DNA from 2 places in the Microbacterium tumbae genome. Region 2 is predicted to be linked to the other one. Evidence: predicted binding sites of a transcription regulator. Region 2 holds the regulator's gene; the other holds the start of a gene.
The links. Region 2 encodes HspR, which represses chaperone genes until heat shock. Its sites were predicted from a motif close to AAGTTGAGTCNNNNNGACTCAACTT; they were not measured.
Positions count from the first base shown of each region.

Region 1: the regulator HspR is predicted to act here: its motif matches at 3,971-3,995, upstream of ACYVGQ_RS05950 (Hsp20/alpha crystallin family protein).

Region 1 is NZ_BAAGWV010000001.1:1,281,412-1,288,886, reverse strand. It holds gene ACYVGQ_RS05975 (PadR family transcriptional regulator) at 1-516, opposite strand, end outside; gene map (type I methionyl aminopeptidase) at 569-1,360, opposite strand; gene ACYVGQ_RS05965 (helix-turn-helix domain-containing protein) at 1,425-1,706, shown strand; gene ACYVGQ_RS05960 (ArsR/SmtB family transcription factor) at 1,753-2,064, opposite strand; gene ACYVGQ_RS05955 (MFS transporter) at 2,147-3,379, shown strand; gene ACYVGQ_RS05950 (Hsp20/alpha crystallin family protein) at 3,485-3,922, opposite strand; gene ACYVGQ_RS05945 (substrate-binding domain-containing protein) at 4,092-4,352, opposite strand; gene ACYVGQ_RS05940 (NaeI family type II restriction endonuclease) at 4,737-5,672, opposite strand; gene ACYVGQ_RS05935 (DNA cytosine methyltransferase) at 5,678-6,955, opposite strand; gene ACYVGQ_RS05930 (very short patch repair endonuclease) at 6,997-7,380, opposite strand.
Region 2 is NZ_BAAGWV010000001.1:583,049-590,523, forward strand. It holds gene ACYVGQ_RS02735 (flavin monoamine oxidase family protein) at 1-1,294, opposite strand, end outside; gene ACYVGQ_RS02740 (heat shock protein transcriptional repressor HspR) at 1,430-1,867, opposite strand; gene ACYVGQ_RS02745 (DnaJ C-terminal domain-containing protein) at 2,053-3,033, opposite strand; gene ACYVGQ_RS02750 (nucleotide exchange factor GrpE) at 3,041-3,691, opposite strand; gene dnaK (molecular chaperone DnaK) at 3,694-5,550, opposite strand; gene ACYVGQ_RS02760 (DUF1684 domain-containing protein) at 5,931-6,644, shown strand; gene ACYVGQ_RS02765 (ABC transporter substrate-binding protein) at 6,686-7,475, shown strand, end outside.

The DNA of each region.
Region 1 (7,475 bases), 700 kb from region 2:
CACGTCGACGGCGGCCTGCACCTGCTCCGGCGATCCGGTCCGCCCGACCTGGGCGACCACTCCGGCCAGCTCGGCTCCCGCCTTGGGCAGGGCAGTGAGCTGGGATGCCCTCCCTGCGAAGCTCTCCCACGGGGCCGGCTTCTCGGACGCGGCATCCGCCTCGGCGACGCCCGCCTCGGTGAGGGAGTACGTCTTGCGGCCGTTCTGCTCCTCGGCGACGAGGAGACCCTCATCCGCGAGGAGCTGGAGGGTGGGGTAGACCGAGCCGGCACTGGGCTTCCACGCCCCGCCCGACCGCTCGGAGATCTCGCTGATGATCTGATAGCCGTGCATGGGCTGCTCGGCGAGGAGCGAGAGCACCGCGGTGCGGACGTCGCCGCGCGCCATGCGCGTGGGACCGCCGGTGCGCTGCTCGAAGCCCTGGCGGAGCTGCTCGAAGGCGTCGAAGAGGGCGCCGGCCGGGCCGTTCGCACCGAATCCCGCACCGAGCCCCGCAGAGGGGAAGGAACCGTTCATGTTGACCTCCGTATGGTGAGCGATAGTCGACGATATGTCGTTTAGCTGGAGATCAGCCGTCAATCCGGACCCGACGACGGGGGATGGTCAGGATCTCGGCGCCGTCCTCGGTGATGGCGATCGTGTGCTCGGCGTGCGCGGCGCGGCATCCGGTCGCGCTGCGCAGCGTCCACCCGTCGGGATCGGTGACCAGTCGGTCCGTGTCCGCCATGACCCAGGGCTCCAGGGCGAGCAGGAGACCGGGACGCAGCCGGTAGCCGCGGCCGGGCCTGCCGTCGTTCGCGACGTGCGGGTCCTGATGCATGGTCGCCCCGATCCCATGCCCGCCGAACTCCAGGCTGATCGGATATCCGGCAGTGCGGAGCACGTCGCCGATCGCATGCGATATGTCGCCGACGCGCGCACCGGGACCCGCCGCTGCGATCCCCGCGTCCAGAGCCCGTTCGGTCGCCTCGATCATCGCGATGCTCTCCTGCGGGCGCGTCTCGCCGACGACGAAGCTGATCGCGGCGTCGGCGGCGATCCCGTTCAGCGACACGGCGAGGTCGAGCGTCAGCAGATCGCCGTCGGCCAGGAGGTAGTCGCGGGGCATGCCGTGCAGCACGGCATCGTTGACGGCGGTGCAGATCCAGTGGCCGAAGGGGCCGCGTCCGAAGGACGGCGCATAGTCGACGTAGCACGACTCGGCGCCGGCGTCCAGGATCATCCGCCGCGTCCAGCGATCGATGTCGAGGAGGTTCACGCCGACGGCGCTGCGCTCCTTCATGGCCTGCAGGATGTCGGCGACGAGCGCGCCGGCGTCCCGTGCTCGGGCGAGTTCGTCGCGGGTGAGGATCTCGATCATGGGCGCTCTCCGGATTCCGATAACTATCCCGGTAATACTATCCCGGTAATAGAATGGGCTCATGATGGTCCGGATGCCGCTGAGCGCCGCCGAGGTGGAGCGAGGGGTGCGCCTGGGCGGCGTGCTCCGCCGCGCCAGAGGCGAGCGCTCAATGCTCGCCGTCGCGCTCGACGCCGGGATCTCCCCCGAGACGCTCCGCAAGATCGAGTCGGGTCGCGTCGCGACGCCGGCGTTCTCGACGATCGCCGCCATCACCGACGTGCTCGGCCTCTCCCTCGACGCGATCTGGGCCGAGATCGGCGCGGATTCCGAAACCGGGCCGCGCGCAGGCCGCCTGGCGTCGTAGCCCGGGCCGACCGCGCATCGGACGGCGCGCCGTCGGAGACGTTCGGTCAGGCCTGGAGCACCGAATCGAGAAGTCCGGGGAAGCGGGCATCCAGATCCTCCCGGCGCAGCGTGAGCATGCGCCGACGACCGTTCGGCTCGTTGCGGATGACGCCCGCCTCGCGGAGCACCTTCATGAAATGAGACTTCGTCGACTTCGGCAGGTTCGGATCGGTGGCGTGACAGGCGGCCATGTCGAGCGGACCGTCGACGAGCTGACGCGCGATCGCGAGCCGCTCCGGATCGCTGAGCGCGAAGAGCACGTCCGTGAGCTGGATCTCGGAGCGCTCCGGATGCGGGAGATCGACGACGCCTGGCATGGTTCGAGAATAGTTGAACAATCGCGGGAAGACGAGTACGCTCCGATAGTTCGAATATTCTCGAACCGAGAAGGAGCCGCCCATGACCACCACCCAGCCGATCCGCACCCCGGCAGCGGTGGCGTCTCCCTCGGGCCTCGAGCCCCCGGCCCGCCGCCGATTCGGCTTCGCGCTTGCCGTGGTCGCGCAGATCGTCATGATGGTGGGAGCGAGCGCGCCGTCGCCCTTCTATCCCGTGCTCGCGCAGGACATCGGCTTCGACGCGATCGTGATCAGCGGGGTGTTCGCGGTCTACGCGATCGCGCTGCTGCTGACCCTGCTCACCGCCGGCTCCCTCTCGGACCACGTCGGCAGGCGTCCGGTCGCGATCGCCGGATTCGTGCTGCTCGCAGCGAGCATGCTGCTCTTCTGGCATGCGGATGCGGTCGGCACCCTGTTCCTCGCCCGCATCCTGCAGGGCGTCGCGAGCGGACTGCTCATCTCGGCGCTGTCGGCCACCGTGCTCGACTTCGCGCCCACCGGACGCCAGAGCACGGCCGCCCTGTGGAACGCACTGAGCCCCGGGATCGGGCTCGCACTGGGCGCGCTCGTGTCCGGCATCGTGCTCGATGCCGCCCGGGATGCGCTGCTCGACGTGTTCGCGCCGTTGACGGCGGCGTATGTCGTGCTCGCCCTGCTGTTCCTGCTCGTGCCGGAGACCGCCCCGCGCAGAGCGGGCGCGTGGGGATCGCTGAGCTTCCGGCTGTCGATCCCCGTGGGGATCCGCTCCGATTTCTGGCGTGCCGCGCCGGCGGTGATCGCCGGCTGGGCGACCGGCGGGCTCTTCCTGTCCCTGGGCGCGAACATCGTGCGCGGCGAGCTCGGCGGGACCGATCACCTCTGGCAGGGATTCGCCGTCGCGGTTCTCGCCGGGACCGGCGCGATCACGGCCTTCGCGATGCGCCGGCGATCGCCGCGCACGAGCGTGGTCTTCGGCACGGCGGCCTTGGCCGTGGGGACGACGCTATCGCTGCTCGCTCTCGCGATCGGATCGCTGCCGTTCTATCTCACGGCGACGGCGGTGACGGGCATGGGCTTCGGCACGGTGTTCTCCGGCGTGGTGGCGTCGCTCGCGCCGAGGATCCCCGCGACCGAGCGCGCGGACGCGTTCGCCGCGATCTACCTGCTCGCCTACCTCGCCTTCGGGGTGCCGACCGTGCTGGCGGGCGTGCTCGTCGGCGTCGCCGGGCTGGGAGCGGTGTGCGTCGGCTACGGCATCGTGGTGATCCTGCTGGCGCTGGTGGCGCTGGTGCTGCGCGTGCGCCGGGCGGACTGAGCGCGGTCGGCGCGCACCGGGGATTCCTGTCGATGGACACGAGCGGGCCCCGGGGAGTCCGTGAGGATTCCCCGGGGCCCGCTCACCCCGATCACGACACGGTGATCAGACGGTCTCGCCGACCTCCAGCGCCGGGGCCTGATCGAGATCGGTCGCGATCTCGATCTTGCGCGGCTTGGCCTGCTCGCTCACCGGGATCATCACGCTGAGCACGCCGTTGCGGTAGCTCGCGGAGATCTGCTCGGTGTCGATGCCCTGGCCGAGGCTGAGCTGGCGCAGGAAGCTGCCGGCGGCGCGCTCGCGGGTGATCCACTTCACGCCCTCGCCCGCGGAGAGCGTCCTCTCGGCGCGGATCGTCAGCAGCTGACCGTCCACGTCGATGTCGACCGAGCCGGGATCGATGCCGGGCAGATCTGCGGCGAGGACGTAGTGGTCGCCCTCGCGGTAGAGGTCCATCGGCATCTGCCGGGGTCCGCGTCGGCCTCCGTCGAAGAAGCTGTTCGCGAGTCGCTCCATCTCACGGAGCGGATCATAGGTTGCCATCTCGTCTCCTTTCGCGGGGATCGGAATCGCGTCCGATCCGGGTCTTGATAGTTGAGCCCTATCGACTCAACTACAGATAGATTAGCACTCTCATTACGAGAGTGCTAATGCTTTTCCCGCGAGGATCCCGGCATTCCCACACCTCGATGCGGTCAGGCGGTCTATCCGGTCAGGCGGGTCGGGTGCTCTCGCGGACGAGGAGCCGGTGCGGCGCGACGACCTCCGTCGCGGGGAGGTCCGGATCGTCGATCCGCGCGATGATCCGCCGGACCGCCTCGCGGGCGATGAAGGGGGTGTCCAGCGAGATCGTGCTGAGCGAGGGACGGGCGAATCTGCCCTCCTCGACGTCGTCGATGCCGATCACCGCGACGTCCTCCGGCACCTGCAGCCCCGCGTCGAAGACGGCGCGCATCGCGCCGATCGCCGCCACCCTCCCGCCTTACGGGCTTGCGGTCGCATCCCGTCGACGAGACGAACAGGTTCAAGGACATCGAGATCATCCTTCCGGTACTGGACGTGGGCCCGACGGATCGGACCCGTCACCCGTCAGAGCCGCTTGTGCGCGGCAGCACCTGCGTCGTCGCCCAACGCGGTTCCCCTGACGCCCGGAACACCCTCACGATCGGAGCATCCGACGTCGATAGCGATACTGCACCTAGCGCTCACACGACCGCAATCCGACTTCGCAGCAACCTTTCCCATCGAAAAGGGATACCCGGGAAGAACCGGTCCAGCACATCCGAGCGTGAGCAAGTCGATAGGCTCTCCGCGCGCAACGACTTGTGCACCGTCCCCGCAGGATGTCGCGGCAAGATCATCGGGGCGGAGGAATGAGGATCCCCGACTCTGCAAAGAACTCGACAGGGACCGCTACCCAGGCTTCGTCCTTCAAGTCGTACCCGAAATGCGCCGCGATCTCGCGCTCGTCTGTCCAGGTGCCAACGAGCACGATGAGCCCGTGATCGTCCCGAAGCTCCTTCTTTGCCTCGCGAGCTCGCTTCATGGGATCCTTAAGCCCCGCCCCTACTATTGCGATGGATCCCCTCGGGATCACCACTGCGGGCTTCGCTCGAAAGAGAGCAACCAAGCGGCGCCGGAGCCCTCCGTTGCCGAAAACAAGCTCCAGCTCTGAAGACGACAGGTCGCGAAGGGGTTCAGGCGGTAGCGAAGTCTCGGCGACCACTGTCAGGGCATATCTACGAATCGCCTCAGCGCGAGGTGACCGCTTCAGATCTCGATTCCCCTTACCGCCCGTTAACCAAGCACGATGCGTGCGCATTAGCTTGACTTCAAACGTATGCTTGCGCGCATCGATCCTCACAAGCAACGTCACGGCGCATTGCCCCTCACGCGGGATCATCCATGTATTTCGGACAGTTCCTTTGATCTCGACGGCAACGCCCGAGATGTTCGTGTCCAGTGGCGGTTCCTTCTTGAGGCCCAACTGACTGATGATGTGATATTGCAATTTAGTGCCCACAGACGAACGCTCGTCTGAATCGACTGCTGGATCCATGAGATCAAAACGCCAAGTGCGAGCTCCATCGAGCACATACTTCACCGCTTCATCGACCGCCACGCGCAATAAGTTCTCAACGGGCATCGCACGAAGCCACGAATACACCGTCATCAGCTCTTGATCGTCGATCGGATCCAGGATCAGATGCGAAGGCGGCTGGCCTCCTTTGCGTTCGTCAGGCTGACAAACACCGCCGGGGTCCATCACCGAACGAGCAAGGTCATCGATCATGTGAGCTAGCTCACGCGGTTGCGGTGTCGTTCGAAGAAATCGTGCCTACGATGATCCGCCTGTCCAGTGAATCCCTTGAACTCCCCGAGCGAATATCGTTCAGTTCCCTCAACCTCAAGCTTGTGCAGCTCGAAGTCCCGCCCAATCGCCGCAAGCCGCTGCTGGACGGCAGCCATGGTGCCCTCGTTGTAGGCATCAACAAGCTCGTCGAGGCTCAACGGCCGCGTGCTTCTGACAAGCGCACGATAGACAGGGTCCTGGAGATCCATCGTCCCTGGCTGTTCGGAGCGTGCTATGCCTTCGTGATTGAGCGCAGCACCAATGCTTCGAGCAATCGCCTCGGCCACAGGAGGAGGGAACGCATTTCCGATCTGCCTGTACTGCGCTGTCTTCCGTCCCGAGAAAACGTACCCGTCTTCAGCGCTCCAGCCCTGAATTCTGGCTGCCATCTCGATGGTCAGTCGCGGCATCGTCGTGCGGAACGAGTGCGACTTGCGGTTCGGGGGCGCGTCCGCAATGCCTCGCCCATCAACGTTGAGCTTCGCCCACCCCGCCTTTGCCCTCGTGGGACCAAGGTCAGCGCCACCATGCTTTTTGCTTCCGCCAACGAGCGTCGGTCCGATATCACTCGCCGCCCTTCGCCAAGCATCGGCATATCGCCATCCGTCGGCAGCCATCAGCTCAAAGAGAGCGTCGCCCACGGTCGTCCGCGAGCTCGCAGTCGCCTCGGGCCACGAGAAGTAGCGCATTTCTTCAGCTGGCATCGCGACAAGCACAAATCGAGGGCGAAGCTGGGGAACCCCGAAATCAGCGGCATGCAGTAGCGTCCACTCACCGATGTACCCGAGCGCATCCAGGCGGTCTAGAACCCGCTGACGATAGGCAGCGAATCTCGGTGTCGATAGACCGCGGACATTTTCTAGCATCAGTGCCCGGGGACGGATCACCGCGACTTGCTCGATCGCCCAAGCGAACAGATCGCGTTCATCTGATGTTCCCAGCTGCCTGCCCGCCGCGGAGAATGGCGGACACGGCACCCCACCCGCGAAGAGGTCGATGCCCTCATAACTCTGCGGATTCCACACTGTTGTATCGGCAACGTCACCCACTACCACCTCAACACCGAGATTTGACCGCAGTGTTTCCGCAGCGGTCTCATCAATCTCGATCGCGAGAGAGTGAGAAAAACCCGCCTTATGCAGACCGAGGGACTGCCCTCCCGCACCCGCGCAGGCTTCTACGACAGTCATGGACTGGGCTTCGCGACGGAGATTCTCTGGCACCACATCATCGTAAGGCTCGCCACGGACAATGGGTCTCCACGTCACCGCGAAGGAGCGTTCCTGACGATTGATCCAATGCGTATCGCAGCCTCACGCGCATCCTCATGCTCCCACACCCGGACGACCGTCCACCCGGCCGCCTTCAGAGCTTGAGTGTGCTCGATGTCGCGAGCAGCGTTGCGCCGAAGCTTGGGTTTCCAGTAGTCAGAGTTGGCGCGGGGAGGCGCCCCGTGAATGGGGCAGCAATGCCAGAAGCATCCGTCTACGAACACAGCGACCCGCTTTCGCGTGAAGACGATGTCCGGCCGCGTCCGGCTGTCAACAAGGTCGATCCGGAGATCGCACCGGTACCGGAAGCCCGCGGCGTGCAGGAGTGATCGGATTCTCAGCTCGGGCTTGGTGTCCCGTCTGCGGTTTGCCTGCATGTTCCGCCGTCGACCCGGGGCCGGCTTGCTAAGCGCGGCACCCGGTCTAGACGGGTTCAGCGGTCCGTCCATCACCTCAACTTAGTACTTTCTCA
Region 2 (7,475 bases):
GCGCCGCCTCATCGTCGAGCGCCGCGAAGTCCTCCGCGGCATCCGCCCCGATGAGGCCGACCAGCACGTTCGCACCGGTGGCGGGGAGCAGGTTGACCCAGCTGCGGATGGGCGCCTCGCCTCCGACGACGTGCCAGAGCGCGGCGTCCGTCTGCCAGAACGGCTCCTCGTACCGCAGCCAGATCGTCTCGACATGCCCCATCCCGAGGGCGGAGATCGCGCCGCGCTGCGGGAACGGCAGTGCGGGGGAGAACTCGATGGCGTTCTGCTGGAGGACGCCGAGGGGGACGGTGAGCACGACGCGGTCGAAGGACGCCGACTCACCCGTCCCCAGTCGCAGGCTCACCCCCGCGTCGTCGTATGCGACCCGCGTCACGGGCGAGGACAGGGTCACCTGCACCTCGCCGAGGATCTCCTGCACGAAGGCGCCGAGGTCGCCCACGACGCCACGGGGCGCCGAAACGGGCAGCGCAGGCGGATACCAGGCCGAGAGCAGTTCGGCATCGGCGCCGGAGGTCGCCGCGAGGTAGGCCAGCAGCGCGACGAGCGACGGGTCGTCGACGTCCGCACCGGAATCCGCGAGCGCCTCGGCGAGCGAGACATCGGTGGGCAGCGCCTGCGCCGCAGCGATCGCCGTCTCGAGAGGCGCGTTGGCGACGGGGGCCTCTTCGGCATCCGCCGAACGCCACAGCGCAGGCCCCAGATCGACGGCGTCGGGGAGATCCGCCTCGCCATCCGTCCCGGTCAGCCAGCCGCCCAGCTGGATGGGCACGGGCCAGTCGTCGTCCATCCGGGAGTGGACCCGTCCGCCGATCCGATCACGCGCCTCGAAGACGGTGACGTCGGCGCCGGCATCCACGAGGGCCGCGGCAGCGACGGCACCGGCCAGCCCTGCGCCGACCACGGCGATCCGCTCCCCCTCGGACATCTCGAGGCGCACCCGGGCGGCGACGTCCTCGCCCGATCGGATCGCACCGCGCATCGTGCCGGGAGCGTCGACATCCGTGGCCTCGCCGGCGAGGAAGAGCCGGGAGCCGACCGGCTCCGCCAGGGTCTCACGCGTGCTCTGCGGGACGCCGATCCTCGTGAAGCTGACGGATCCGTAGGAGAACGGATCGCTCGCCCAGGCGCTGCGGACGGCGGAGACCGGCGCGGGGACAGGGCCGGTGGGACGCGGCGACGGCGAGCGGGACGACGTGGGCGACGGCTGCGGCTCCGGCGTGCAGGACGCGAGCAGGATGCCGAGGGCGCCCGCCCCGGCGCCGATCAGCAGAGTGCGGCGCGTGATCTCCATCGTGACGAACCTTACCGCCCCCGGCCTCAGGCGTCCCGTTCCGCGGCGCTTGTCCCGATATGCGGGCGGATTCCCGCTGACCGCTTCGCTGATCGGGACAGACTCGGCCGATCGGGACTCGCCGGCCCGACGGGATCAGTCGGGCTGCTCGTCGTGCCGCATCGGCTGCCAGAGCACGACCTCTGTGGACCGGCGGATCCGGCGGCCGGCCGGGACCGTGACGATCGAGCCCGTCGTTCCGGCGGCGAACACCCGAACGCCTGGGCGGCTCTGCCGCTCGGCACGGAGCGCGCCCTCCAGGTCGAGGATGCGACGGCGCAGCATCCGCACCTCGTCCTCGAGGTCGAGCAGGCGCGCGATCGCCGGAAGGCTCATGCCCTCCCCGGAGAGACGCGCCACCTCCCGCAGCTGCTCCACGTCGCGCGCCGAGTAGCGCCGTGACCCCCCGCGGGTGCGGCCGGGCACGACGAGACCGATCCGGTCGTACTGCCGCAGGGTCTGCGGGTGCATCCCCGCGAGCTCGGCGGCGACCGCGATCGCGAAGACCGGGGCGTCCTCGTCGTCCGGGGTCATGTCTCTCCGCCCTTCATGCCGTCATGCGTTTCGACTCGCCTGCGGCTCGCTCAACGAGCGGGACAGGATGCGCACCCACGACTCGCTCAACGAGCGGGACAGGATGCGCGCCCACGACTCGACCAAGGCGCGCCTCCCGACCGCTCGTTGAGCGAGGACGCGGAGCGACCGAGTCGAAACGCTCATCAGCCACGCGCCTTCGCGATGAGATCCGCGCGCGGATTCTCCTTGGGCTCCGCAGCCTGGAACGCCAGCAGAGCCTCGCGGGCGGCGTCGTCGAGGTGCGAGGGCACGGCCACCTGGAGCTCGGCGAGCAGATCGCCGGTCCCCTTCGAGCTCGCGACGCCTCGTCCCTTGACACGCAGCACGCGGCCGGAGGGCGTGCCAGGCGCCACGCGCAGCTTCACGACGTCGCCACCGAGCGTCGGCACCTCGATCGTCGCGCCGAGCGCAGCCTCCGTGAACGTCACCGGCACGGTGACCCGCAGGTTCAGCCCGTCACGGGTGAACACCGGATGCGGACGCACGGTGATGCTCACGACGATGTCGCCGCTCTCCCCGCCGTCCGGCGACGGACGGCCGCGGCCGCGCAGGCGGATCTTCTGCCCGTCCGCGACACCGGCCGGGATCTTCACCTTGAACGGCTTGCCGTCCTCGCCCTGCAGGGTGATGGTCTCACCCTGCACCGCGGTGGTGAAGTCGATCGTCGTACGGGCGGTGACGTCCGCGCCGCGCTGGGGTCCGCCGAAGCCGCGGAACCCGCCGCTCGTCTGACCGAACCGGCCGGAGCCGAACGATCCGCCCTGCCCCTGGTTGAACATCGCGAAGATGTCCTCGAAGTCCGCGGTCGACTGACCGCGCTGCCCGAACCGGCTGAAGACGTCCTCGAAGCCGCCCGCTCCCCCGCCGCCGGCGGTGAAGCGCGCCCCGGAGCCCATGGCCCTGATCTCGTCGTACTCCTTGCGCTGCTCGGCGTCGGAGAGCACGGCGTACGCCTCGCTGATCTCCTTGAACCTCGCCTCGGCGGCGGCATCCCCCTGATTGGAGTCCGGGTGATAGGTGCGCGCGAGCTTGCGATACGTCTTCTTCAGATCCGCATCGCTGACGTCCTTGGAGACGCCCAGCGTCTTGTAGAAGTCCTTGTCGAACCAGTCCTGGCTTGCCATCGGTCTCCTATTCCGCCGGGACGGCGACGACGACCTTCGCGGGGCGCAGTTCGATGTCGTCCAGGCGGTAGCCCACCTCGACGACCTCCAGGATCGTGGTGCTCGAGGCGCCGGGGGTCGGCTGCTGGAAGATCGCCTCGTGCTTCTGCGGGTCGAACTCCTCGCCGGCCCGCCCGTACGAGACGACGCCCAGCCTCTCGACGACAGAGCGCACCTTCTCGGCGATCACGGCGAAGGGCGTGCCCTCCACGAGATCGCCGTGCTGGGCCGCACGGTCGAGGTCGTCCAGCACGGGGATGAGGCCCTTGGCCGCCTCGCCCTTGGCGCGCGCGATCTCGATGTGACGCTGCTCCTCCGTGCGACGACGGTAGTTGGCGTACTCGGCCTGCAGGCGCTTGAGGTCGTTCAGCAGTGCGGACTCCGCGTCGGCGATCGCCGCATCGGAGTTCGCCGCGTCCTCGGTCTGGGTCGCGTTCAGGATGTCGTCGACCGTGAGGTCGTCGTCCCCGCCCTCGGCCGCTGCGGCCTCGGCGGAGTCGGGGTTGGCATCCGTCCCGGAATCCGGCTGAGGGCCGGATGCCTGAGCATCCGACCCCTCCGGAACTCCGGCTGCTCCCTGACCCTCGTCAGGAACGTCGTCGAAGTTCTTGTCCGTCATGGTTACTTCTTCTCTTCATCCTCGTCGATGACCTCGGCGTCGACGACGTCCTCCTCGGAGGAGGCGTCCGCCGGGGCATCCTGCGCCTGCTCACCGGCCGCGGCGTCAGCCTGCGACTGCGCGTAGATCGCCTCGCCGAGCTTGCCCTGCGACTCGTTCAGCTTGTCGAACGCCGCCTTGACCGCGTCGTCGTCCTCGCCGGCGAGCGCCGTCTTCAGAGCGTCGACATCGGCCTGGACCGAGTCCTTCACGTCGGCGGGGAGCTTGTCCTCGTTCTCCTTGATGAGCTTCTCGATCGAGTACGACAGGGTCTCGGCCTGGTTGCGCTGCTCGAGCGCCTCGGCACGGCGCTTGTCCTCGGCGGCGTTCTCCTCTGCCTCGCGCACCATGCGCTCGATGTCGTCCTTGGACAGCGAGGAGCCGCCCGTGATCGTCATCGACTGCTCCTTGCCGGTGCCCTTGTCCTTGGCGGACACGTGCACGATGCCGTTCGCGTCGATGTCGAAGGTGACCTCGATCTGCGGGATGCCCCGCGGCGCGGGCGCGATGCCGGTGAGCTCGAAGGTGCCCAGCGGCTTGTTGTCGCGGGTGAACTCGCGCTCGCCCTGGAAGACCTGGATCGCGACGGACGGCTGGTTGTCATCGGCCGTGGTGAAGGTCTCGCTGCGCTTGGTCGGGATCGCGGTGTTGCGGTCGATGAGCTTGGTCATCCGGCCGCCCTTGGTCTCGATGCCCAGTGACAGCGGGGTCACGTCGATGAGGAGGACGTCCTTGCGCTCGCCCTTGAGGACGCCGGCCTGGAGGGCAGCGCCGACGGCGACGACCTCATCCGGGTTCACGCCCTTGTTGGCGTCCTTGCCGGTCTCGCGCTTGACGAGCTCGGCGACCGCCGGCATACGGGTCGATCCGCCGACGAGCACGATGTGGTCGATGTCGGCGACCTTGACGCCGGCCTCACGGATGACGTCGTCGAAGGGCTTCTTCGTGCGGTCGAGGAGGTCCTTGGTGAGGTCCTCGAACTTCGCGCGGGTGATCGTCTCGGACAGCGACACCGGACCGGACTCCGTCAGCGACAGGTACGGCAGGTTGACGCTCGTCGACGTCGAGGAGGACAGCTCCTTCTTCGCCTGCTCGGCGGCCTCCTTGAGGCGCTGCAGGGCGATCTTGTCGCCGGAGACATCGACGCCGCTGGTCGCCTTGAACTGCGCGATCAGGTGGTCGACGAGGCGCTGGTCCCAGTCGTCGCCGCCGAGGCGGTTGTCGCCGGCGGTCGCGCGCACCTGGATGGTGGAGAAGTCGTCGTCCTTGCCCACCTCGAGGAGGGAGACGTCGAACGTTCCGCCGCCGAGGTCGAAGACGAGGATGAGCTCGTCCTCCTTGCCCTTGTCGAGACCGTAGGCGAGGGCCGCGGCGGTGGGCTCGTTGATGATGCGCAGGACGTTCAGGCCCGCGATCTCACCGGCCTCCTTGGTGGCCTGGCGCTCGGCGTCGTTGAAGTACGCGGGCACGGTGATGACGGCATCCGTGACCGTGTCTCCCAGGTACGACTCGGCATCGCGCTTGAGCTTCTGGAGGATGCGCGCGGAGATCTCCTGCGGCGTCCACTTCTTCCCGTCGACGTCGAACGTCCAGCCGGTGCCGATGTGGCGCTTGACGGATGCCACGGTGCGGTCGACGTTCGTGACGGCCTGGCGCTTGGCGGTCTCGCCGACGAGCACCTCGCCGTCCTTCGTGAACGCGACCACCGAGGGGGTGGTGCGGAAGCCCTCGGCGTTGGCGATGACCTTCGGCTCGCCACCCTCGAGGACGCTGACGACGGAGTTCGTCGTACCGAGGTCGATTCCAACAGCACGTGCCATGTGTTTCTCCTTGTTCCTTGCGAAGCCTGGATACGGTCAGCAAACCTGAGCCGCGATGGCTCAACTATACTCCCCCCGCGCTCCGCTGTCAAAACAAACTTGACACAAGTTCGCTCAACTTTCCCCCTCTATCCCCGCCCTCCTCCACTCCCTCCTTCTACGCGTGCGGGAGGTGTCTCCTGTGGCCGCCTCCCGCGCCCCGAGGCGGCCACAGGGGGCACCCCTCGCGCCCCGAGGCGGCCACAGGGGACACCCGCCGCACCAGGCATCCCGCAGACGACTGAGACGACGCGCGAAGGAATTCGCCCAGGCGGAGAGGTGTTGCACCGCGTGACGCCCGGTTTCCGCGTCATCCCCACCCCTCCTACGATTGAGCAGTCATGCCTGCATCCGAAGACCACGCCGCCTGGCGCGCCGCGCGCCGCACCTCCGTCACCGCGCCCACCGGCAACCTCGCCCTCGTCGAGACCCGCTGGACCGGCCGGGAGCGCCCGGACGTCGACGCGGAGCAGGCGAAGGCTGCGGCGGGCGTCGCCGTGACGCCGATCGAGCGCACCGACATCGCCACCGGCGCCGCCGAGTACGGCCTGCGCGTCTGGGACGCGGATGCTCCCGCGATCCGCGCCTTCGACCGCATCGACGCCTACGAGTACGACCCCGCCTGGGTCGTCGAGGCGCAGTTCGCCCCCGTGGACGCCTCCCGCACCGTGCCGTTCGAGCACATCCGCGACAACGGCGGGACGCGCGAGCTCGTCGTGCCCGGCGACATCGCCTTCACGCTGAACGGCGTCGAGCACCGCCTCGCCGCCTTCGACGACGGCGGCGAGCTGCTGCTGGTCTTCGGCGACGCCACCAACGGCTCCGAGACCTACGGCTCCGGACGCTTCCTCTTCGTCCGCCGCGACGACGACAGCGCCTTCGGAACCCCCGGCACCGTGGTCCTCGACTTCAACCGCGCCTTCGTGCCGCCCTGCGGCTTCTCCGCGCAGTACAACTGCCCGCTGCCGCCCGCGCAGAACCGGTTCGCCGAAGCCATCAGGGCCGGAGAGAAGAACGTCGTCTTCACCGGCGGCTTCGACATCTACACCGCCTGAGCACAGCATCCCACCCGCACCCGAAACACCAGGAGACCCCTGTGAAGAAACCCCTCGCGCTCGGCGCGACCCTCCTCGCCTCGGCGCTCGTTCTCGCCGGATGCTCCTCGCCCGGCGGCGACAGCGCCGCCGACAGCGCGGACGCCACGGTCTACATCGGCTCCCTCTACGAGCCCGTCAACCTCTCCAACGTCGCCGGCGGCGGCCAGGGCGTCACCGAGGCGCTGACCGGGAACGTCTACGAGGGGCTCTACAAGCTCACCGACGACGGCGAGGTCGAGCCGCTGCTCGCCGAGAGCTCCGAGGTGAGCGAAGACGGCCTGACCTACACGATCACGCTGAAGGACGGCGTCGCCTTCCACTCCGGCAAGGAGCTGACCTCCGCCGACGTGAAGGCGAGCATCGAGGCCGTCACCGCCGAGGACTCGCAGTCGGCTCGCAAGTCCGCCTTCGCGGTGATCTCGAGCATCGAGACGCCGGACGACGCCACGGTCGTCTTCACGCTGTCGCAGCGCTCCATCTCCTTCCTCTACAACCTCAGCTACGTGTGGATCGTGAACGCGGACGCCACCGACCTCACCACCAGCGAGGACGGCACCGGCCCTTACACTCTCGACGAGTGGAAGAAGGGCAGCACGCTGACCCTCGACCGGTGGGACGACTACTGGGGCGAGGCCGCGAAGAACGCCGAGGTCGTCTACACCTACTTCACCGACGCGACCGCGGAGAACAACGCTCTGCTCACCGGTGAGATCGACCTCATCACGAGCGTGCAGAGTCCGGACGCCCTCGAGCAGTTCACCGGCGACGACTACGTCATCTCGAACGGCA